DNA from 2 places in the Neobacillus oceani genome. Region 1 is predicted to be linked to the other one. Evidence: predicted binding sites of a transcription regulator. Region 1 holds the regulator's gene; the other holds the start of a gene.
What was found. Region 1 encodes LexA, which represses DNA repair genes until DNA is damaged. Its sites were predicted from a motif close to CGAACATATGTTCG; they were not measured.
Positions count from the first base shown of each region.

Region 2: a site for LexA is predicted at 1,777-1,790, ahead of V1499_RS01865 (YolD-like family protein). Genes of this name have one in related genera too.

Region 1 covers NZ_CP143543.1:1,972,362-1,976,834, forward strand. Annotated here, with positions in the region: gene V1499_RS09775 (MerR family transcriptional regulator) at 1-179, shown strand, start outside; gene glnA (type I glutamate--ammonia ligase) at 209-1,543, shown strand; gene V1499_RS09785 (hypothetical protein) at 2,462-2,689, shown strand; gene lexA (transcriptional repressor LexA) at 2,736-3,356, opposite strand; gene V1499_RS09795 (LysM peptidoglycan-binding domain-containing protein) at 3,513-3,842, shown strand; gene V1499_RS09800 (recombinase family protein) at 3,845-4,473, shown strand, end outside.
Region 2 covers NZ_CP143543.1:345,670-350,142, reverse strand. Annotated here, with positions in the region: gene V1499_RS01875 (Abi family protein) at 1-459, shown strand, start outside; gene V1499_RS01870 (hypothetical protein) at 816-1,616, opposite strand; gene V1499_RS01865 (YolD-like family protein) at 1,872-2,012, shown strand; gene V1499_RS01860 (M48 family metallopeptidase) at 2,753-3,478, opposite strand; gene V1499_RS01855 (type I restriction endonuclease subunit R) at 3,496-4,473, opposite strand, start outside.

The DNA of each region.
Region 1 (4,473 bases):
GGGAGTTGTTCCTCGTCAACAAGGAGAAAAGGCAGCGCGAATCCGAAAAGGAAAAGAAGCCGAAAAAGGAATTGACGGAAGTTGAATTAAGGAAATTGCTTCGCAATGAATTGCTCCATGCCGGGCGGTTCAACCGTTCGACCTTAAGGCAAGGCGATATGTCCCGATTTTTCAATTAATCCGTTGCTATTATAAAGGAGGAAACAACTTGGCAAGGTACACACGTGAAGACATCGAAAAAATGGCAAAAGAGGAGAACGTAAAGTTTGTCCGTCTGCAGTTCACGGACATTCTCGGGACAATCAAAAACGTGGAAATCCCAATTTCCCAGCTTGGAAAGGCGCTTGACAATAAAATGATGTTCGACGGATCCTCCATTGAAGGCTTTGTCCGGATTGAGGAATCCGATATGTATCTTTTCCCTGATCCTGATACATGGGTCATTTTCCCGTGGACAGCCGAGAAAGGGAAAGTTGCGCGCCTCATTTGCGACATCCATAACGCGGATGGAACGCCATTTGGCGGCGACCCACGCAATAATTTGAAACGAATTCTTAAAGAAATGGAAGAGCTTGGCTTTACAACCTTCAACATTGGGCCGGAACCGGAATTTTTCCTATTCAAGCTTGATCAGAATGGCGAACCCACTCTTGAACTGAATGACAGCGGAGGCTATTTTGACCTCGCCCCAACCGATCTTGGCGAAAACTGCCGCCGCGATATCGTACTTGAGCTTGAAGAAATGGGCTTTGAAATCGAAGCCTCCCACCATGAAACGGCGGCGGGCCAGCACGAAATCGACTTTAAATATGCGGATGCCATCACTGCGTGCGACAATATCCAAACGTTTAAGCTTGTTGTAAAAACAATCGCCAGGAAGCATGGTTTGCATGCTACGTTCATGCCAAAGCCATTGTTCGGCGTGAGCGGTTCCGGCATGCACTGCAACCTGTCCCTGTTCAAAGGTAATGAGAACGTGTTTTATGAAAAAGGGAGCAAATTGGACCTGAGTGAGAATGCATACCATTTCATCGCCGGCATCCTTAAACACTCAACAAACTTCACTGCCGTCACAAACCCGACTGTCAACTCTTATAAGCGTCTGGTTCCTGGCTATGAAGCGCCATGCTATGTTGCTTGGTCCGCGAAAAACAGGTCACCGCTCATCCGTATCCCTGCTTCACGCGGAATGAGCACGCGTGTTGAGGTGCGCAGCGTCGACCCTGCAGCCAATCCGTATTTGGCTATGGCTGTCCTATTGAAGGCTGGCTTAGACGGTATCAAAAACAAGTTGACACCGCCAGCAGCAGTTGACCGTAACATTTATGTGATGTCGAAGGAAGAGCGCATCGAAGAAGGAATTGCCGACCTGCCGGCTACACTTGCACAAGCGCTTGATATGATGAAAACAGACGATGTCATCCTGTCCGCGCTTGGCGAGCATATCGTTGAGCACTTCCTCGAAGCGAAGGAAATCGAATGGGATATGTTTAGAACCCAGGTACACCCTTGGGAACGCGAACAGTATATGAGTATGTACTAATAGAATTTAAAAAAGCAGTTCACTTTTGTAAAAGTGGACTGCTTTTTTTCATAGGATTTGTGTTTGGTATGGAATTGAGATACGTGTAAATGTGAAAAAACATTAAAATATGACAATTTTGTGACTTTTGTTTATGACTTTATATTCCAGGATGGTATATAATAAAAGAGAGACAACAAAAATAGCCGCCAAGGGGGTTAGCGGCTACTTTGGAATATATACAGGATTTTTCAATGCGGGTAATCCGGCTCAGCTGGCAGCCAGTTAAGCAAGTGCCAGCTGATCTGATGTAGTTCTTTATCTGCGCTGTCTCAGAGATGCATTTTCCTGGTGTCTCTGGGGTGCGATGGTGCACATTATGTCTCATGTTGCCATTCATTGATGTTACTAAGCTGTGTTGTTTTGTATCATGGTGCAATTCTTAGGTGTTTCTAGGCTGTGATGCTGTGTTTCTGGATGCGAATCATAGCTATTTCTAAGATGACCATTCTGTATCTTTGTGCAAATCGTAGATGTTTCTAAGTTGTAAGGTTTTGTATCTTGGTGCCAATCTTAGGTGCTTCTAGGCTGTGATGCTGTGTATCTGGATGCAAATCATAGCTGTTTCTAAGATGACCATTCTGTATCTGGATGCAAATCATAGATGAATCTAGTTGGAACCCCTGTCAATGACGATGCGATTCGTTTCCACTGATGCGTCTAGGCTGTTCGATCTCGTTGTGTTCTGGCTGTTCAATGCGATGTTTGACTAAGCAATCTTATGATGGCTTGTTTTTGAATCGATTGCTGTTGAAGTTTTTCTGTACTTTTAAAATAACAGATTCAAGGTTAAAAATGTTGGTATGTTGTTTATGTTCACAAAGCTGTAAAAACAAAGTGACAAACTTTTGAATTTCCGAACTTTGAGGGGGTATCAGCATGATCAGAATGGCAGTTGCAGGTGCGGCTGGGTTCGTATTGGTTTTTATTGAATCCTATCTTGTGATGATTTTAAAGGGGTATAAAACAATCGAGTTTGGGGGCATAAGCCCATTCATCGGAGTTTGGGCAATGAATTTCTTCCTGGTTTTCTCAATCCTTACCCACGCGAAGCTTTGGTATGACGAGCGGGCACAGCAAAGGGAAGAAGCCCAGACGGAACAATAAATATATAGAAGCAAAGAAAAACAGGCTATCCGCAATAGCCTGTTTTTTAATGGATGCTCCGGTATACGCCGATAACTTTTCCCAAAATGGATACTTCCCTAAGGATGATAGGCTCCATGGTTGGGTTTTCCGGCTGGAGGCGGATATAGTCTTTTTCTTTGTAAAATCTTTTACACGTAGCTTCGTCCTCTTCTGTCATTGCGACAACGATATCTCCGTTATTTGCTGTCTTCTGTTGCTTTACAATGACATAGTCCCCATCAAGGATACCAGCCTCAATCATACTTTCCCCCATAATTTCAAGCATGAAAACCTGCTCGTCTGAAGGGACCATCGTTTCCGGAAGGGGGAAATACTCCTCGACATTTTCAACAGCGGTGATTGGCTGTCCGGCAGTAACACGCCCAACGACTGGAACATTGACGACCCTGACTTTCGGGATGTATGCTTCATCGGCTTCAAGAATTTCAATTGCCCTTGGCTTTGTCGGGTCCCTTCTAATAAGGCCCTTCATTTCCAGCCGTTCCAGGTGGCCGTGTACGGTCGAGCTTGAGGCGAGCCCCACTGCTTCACCGATTTCACGGACGGACGGCGGATAACCCTTTCTTTTTACTTCACTTTTAATATAATCAAGGATCTCCTGCTGCCTCTTCGATATTTTAGCCATAAATGGAAACACCTCTTCTGGTATTGTTACCTAATTATAGCATGGGTTGTACAAAGATACAAACATAAGTTCGAGTTTTTTCATTGACATCAAACAGACGTTCGGATTATAATCAAATCAAATAAACCGAACATACATTCTTAAGGGGTGCGTCCAATGAAGAAATTTTTGATAAATAACTCTTATGTCGTACTATTGATTTTTGTCAGCAGCCTATGTGCAGGAGCGGTATCGTACTTTAGCAAACCTGCAACTGAAGATACATACATGACCATTACAGTGAAAGAAGGGGATTCCATTTGGGCGGTTGCGGAAGAGCTTGCCGAACGCCATTCGATGGACCGGTCTGATATTATAAACTGGGTAAAGAAAAACAATGAACTCGCGAGCGACACGATTTATCCAGGGGACAAAATCATTGTCCCTATTAAAAAGCTCACCATTAGCGAGGGACAGCAGCTAGCAAGTGTTGGAAAGGGTGAGTAAATATGGGGAACAAGGGCGTCCGGGCAGCGATATATTGCCGAGTCAGCACAGAAAAGGAAGCCCAGGAAACGTCCCTTGCAAGGCAGGAGGAGGAACTTCTTGCTCTTGCGAAAAGGCACGGGTTTGAAAAGGCAGCGGTCTACAGGGAGCAGGCAAGCGGATATTCCCTTGAAAGGGAGGGGCTCCTAGAACTGCTTAACCTCATAAAGGATGGGGAAATTGATGCCGTTCTTATTCAGGATGAAACAAGGCTTGGCAGGGGAAATGCCAAAATAGCCATCCTTCATGTATTATCAAAAAATGGCATCAAGCTATACAGTGTGGCGCATGACGGTGAACTCCAGCTGTCTGAATCCGACTCGATGATTCTTAATATTGTCGCGATGGTCGAGGAATATCAGCGTAAATTGCACAATATCAAGATAAAGCGTGGAATGAAAAGGGCCATTGAAAAAGGCTATAAGCCCCAGAAAAACCTGAAAAACCTGGATGAGAGCCCTGGCCGTGAACGGATCGAAGTCCCAGTAAATGAAATTATCAGGCTGAAAGACAATGGCCTCACCTTTGCGGAAATCGCCGCGACCCTTAGAGGGTTCGGTTACGATGTATCCAAAGCGACGGTGCACCGACG
Region 2 (4,473 bases), 1.6 Mb from region 1:
TCATTAGGTGAATTCGGCAACTTTATTGCTTGTTCGAATATAAATATGAAAAGAGATATTTCAAATCTTTTGAAAATAAATATTGCTTTTGATACCGACGGAAGAATGACCGAAATCATCACGTTTCTTTTGAAAGATTTAAGAAATGCACTCGCACATAATGAGGCTATTTTTGACACTCGCTTCAAAAGGAGTAGAATAAATGGTACCTTGTGCAGGTTAATTAATAATGAAACATCTATACCTAACATAACCTTTGAGACTATTGTGGATTACTTAATTCTTACGGTATACTTACTTAAGAACTTAGGTGTAACAAAAACAGAACTACACCAACTGGTAAGAAAGTTTGAAAATATCATCAATGACTTTAGAGCGGAAATACCTTTTACCGTTTATAGTCGAATATTGTATACTAATACAGTAACCAAACTAAATTTGTTGAAAAATTTTATATAAAATGTTTGAATCTTATCGTGATAAAGGGTATATTATAAGTAGTGAATAGCGGTGAATGTCTTCGGACTACACCTTGGGGAATTGGATGCGTCCAATTCCCCTTTTACTTTTTTTAGACTCTTGTTATGGCAAGAAATTTTCATTAAGCAAGCCTGGCCGGAATAGAAGATGCCCTTGTATAAAACAAAAGATTACCTCTAAGCTAACAGGTCAAACACCACAAGGACAGTACCAAAAGAACCGTCCCTGTGGTATATAAAAATAACTACCCGGGGATGGTTATTCTGTTTTTCATTCTATATAATTAAGGCAGCAAAGTTTTTTATTTGGTCCGATATATTAATATCGGATCTTTTTTATCTGATTGACCAGCCATTTTGAACCAAATAATTTAAGGGCAGAGCGGGATCTTCCCGGTCATCTTTAACCGTAATTGAATTTCTCCCTCCACCTTTAGATTGCTGGTAATGTATATAGAAATTTATCATACCAGAAGGAACGGTCACTTTTTTAGACATCCAGTGAATCAATTCCTCTTGGCTAATAAGCATTCCCTCAATTCCGTCTTCAAATTCTGTAACATACCGTGTGTTCTTATCTGCTTTCACCAAAAAGGCGTAGTAGTCATAGGTCGAAAACAAATCTTTGGTTCCTTTGCTCCATGCAGATACACGATAGGGATCATATTCGTGGCTTTTCCTGAATGATTCATAATCCCTCGATGAACTAATGTATACTTTAAATTTCCGGCCGCCATGCTCACAAGTTAATACATTATGCTTCAGACTAATAAAACGAATATTTTTGTTGTCTAGGCTTAATTTTTTCTTCGCAAAGTCCACCATTTCTTCCCGAGTAAATGTACGTTCTTTCTTCTTTCCCTGTACTACAGCTGCCATATGCCCCAATTCCCCCTCATCCTCGACTTCCTCTTCTTCCTTAGTCAAAGTTAGACCACTAAGCAAGTTCTTTTCACTTAGCCACTCATAAACCCGAAAAATCTCCTGCTTTGATGCACCTGTCACGAATTCCACTTCCCCAAGATTGCCCTTTGTTAAGATGAAGCATCTGGCGATGATCCCGTTCCCCGTGTCTTTTAGAGCCGGAATTTCTTTTAACCAATCCTGCCATATTCGATAACGCTCAAAACTAATCAAATACTTATCATCCTTCCACATAGTATAAATTACTCTTTAATTATAAAATATACACATAAATTACACAAGTTATTTGAGAGCAATTTTTAAGTAATTTTTAAGTAATTAAAAAGCAATTTTGATTTTAGTGATTTTCATTTAGGAAAACCCGACGATAGATGGAACACACGTTCGTTTTAATGACTAAATAACTAACTAAGCTCGGAGGTAATTTTATGAAGGATAGAGGCTTTATTAAGTGACAGGGTTTTTTTCATGCCCGAACACAAGGCTATGTTAAAACATGTTGAAATGGATGATATGAAAATGGAGAAACCAATACTGGACGAAGGGCAGCTACAGGAGTTTAATAATTGCTTATTCAAAGCATTCAAGATAAATTGGAAATTAGACTAACATTATGGCTAGACGGATTTATTGAAGAAGTTGGACCAAAAGTGGTATTTAATATTGATCCGTATTAAAGGCAGCTTTATGTAAGGGATAAAAATGGCAAATAGGTTGTTAGGATTGAGATAGGCCGGAAACATAAGCTTGATTATGTGAAGCTGTAACTGAAGGCACCTTAAGGTAGGAAGATTTAGTGGAATTAAAGCAGGCACTAGATGCGAAAGTTGAATCAATTCTGATTAAACAAGCCCAACTAAATGAAGACCTGACAGAGTGCGAAAATAAAATCATATAGCCGCCCTTAAAGAAAAGCTTAGTGACCTGCTTAACCTTAAGGATTTGACACCTCAAATCCTGAATTCATTGGTGGAGAAAGTAACCTGCCAGTCAGAGGGAAACATTCACATCAAATACAGCTTTGAAGCGCATTGCTAGATACATGAGAAGAGGCAACTTCCCTTAACGGTTAGTTGCCTTTTGAGTTAATTGAACAAAGAAAGGATAACGATGACTTTAAATCGGACAAACGTATTTTCCATTCCAATTCAAAAACAAGGAACTTCCGCCTCCCCGATAGCCTCTATGAACAATTCACCCAAACAGGCGAGCAGAAAATTCCACACCTACAAATCCAGCATATCGTTGCACAGTGCCTACTCAATTTTGTTGACCAATATCATCTTACCGACGAATAAAGTTAATAAAGGGCAACTCCTGAAATTTAGCGGAGTTGCCCTTTATATTCGTCATAAGTCTTTCACAACTTCCTCGTCCAAAATGACCTTTCTTTTCTCCCAATCTGGCATGAGCGAGAACAGCATATCATAAAATTCTCCACTGTGGTCATTGTGCCTGAAATGAATCATTTCGTGCAATACTACATAGTCAATGCAGTATTTCGGTGCCTTTATCAAATCAACATTGAGGAGAATTGTATTGGAATCTACTAATGCAGACCCCCAACGTGCCTTCATAACCCTTATATCAATAGAGGGCTTTTCTATCTTGTGTTTTTGCATTGATGGGTACAACTTATCCAGGGATTTCTGAAAAGCCTTCCGAGCCTTCTCCCGATACCAGTCATCCATCAGTTTTGCTTTACGGCTAAGGTTATTTTTATCCTTTACGTACAGATGGATAAACCCTCGATAATACTTTACTATCTCCTCATTTTCGGTTTCAAAGACACGTAAACGATACTGCTTTCCGAGGTATTTAAAAGACTCACCACTCACATATTCTCGTTCACTTTGTCCATAAGGTTGCACGGCTTCAAAATTCTTAACATGTTTTGAGATCCATGCCCCTTTCCCTTTCACGAAGTCACAAATAAAACTTAACGGAACCTTTTCATTCGCCGACACAACGACTGACATGTCAGGCTTTATATTGAGGTTCACATTTTTTACATTCTTTCTTTCCAGATTGAATTCTATTAAATTGTTGCCATACTGGATTTGATGTTTTTCCATGTTGTTCACTACCTTTTTCAATATCGACGGAGGGCAACAGTTTTAATTTGTTCGATAATCAGGTCTATTTGATCATAATTCAGCTTTACATGGTATTCTTCCATAAAGTCGTATATCAAATCGTCTAATTCTTGGGCTATGCGATTATGAACCTCAATGTTATCCTGCCAATCCACTTTACTATGTCTCTGAATGACCTGATCCATTTTCACAGCTAATCCCGCTATATCTTCCTCTCCAACTTCCATCGGTTGAAGAATGTCCTTGTTTACACCGTAAAGGGCTTGGGCATTATGATTGTCCCTGATAACCACGGGATAGTCATTTGATGTCTCACCTTTGCGGTAGTCATTCATAATATCCTTCATCTTATTAAGATACTCTGCCTCGGATATACGCTTTTCTTTGTAGGCTTGAATGGCTTCTCTAATACGTTCCGAAAAACGCTTATAATGGGCGGGATTTTCATCCCATTTTGTGTTAATGCTTTTGGTTAGCCGTGTCCGTATGGCGTCTGCCTTCGCCCTTTTTGTATCTAACCTCTCCAATTCTTCCTCGAATGCTTTTTCATTCAAAATGTCGACAGGATTGGTTATACGGATGACCTCTTCTGCAGAAATGTAGTTATCCATTAGCTTCTGCATTTTTGCTTCATACTCTCTATGGTCAATCGTATCCGAATAACGGAGCTTCACACTTTTTCGTAATTCCTGGAAAAACTTCATATCCTTTTTGTACCTCTGAAGTTCCTCTACGGGCAAGGCATTGTATATTTTTTCGGATTCAAGGGCAATCCCAAGGTTTCTGCCGAAGTTGCTTAAAACCCCATAGAAACTCTCCCTACGGTCTTCTTCTTCCAGCCAAACCTCGTATTCTTCTGCATCGAATTTATTTTTTATCGGTGCGAAAATCTGCAACAAGTCAGAATGGTATTGTCTCAGCGAACCAATCACACTAATTACATCATAAACCGTACCTTCTAAATCCTTCGGATC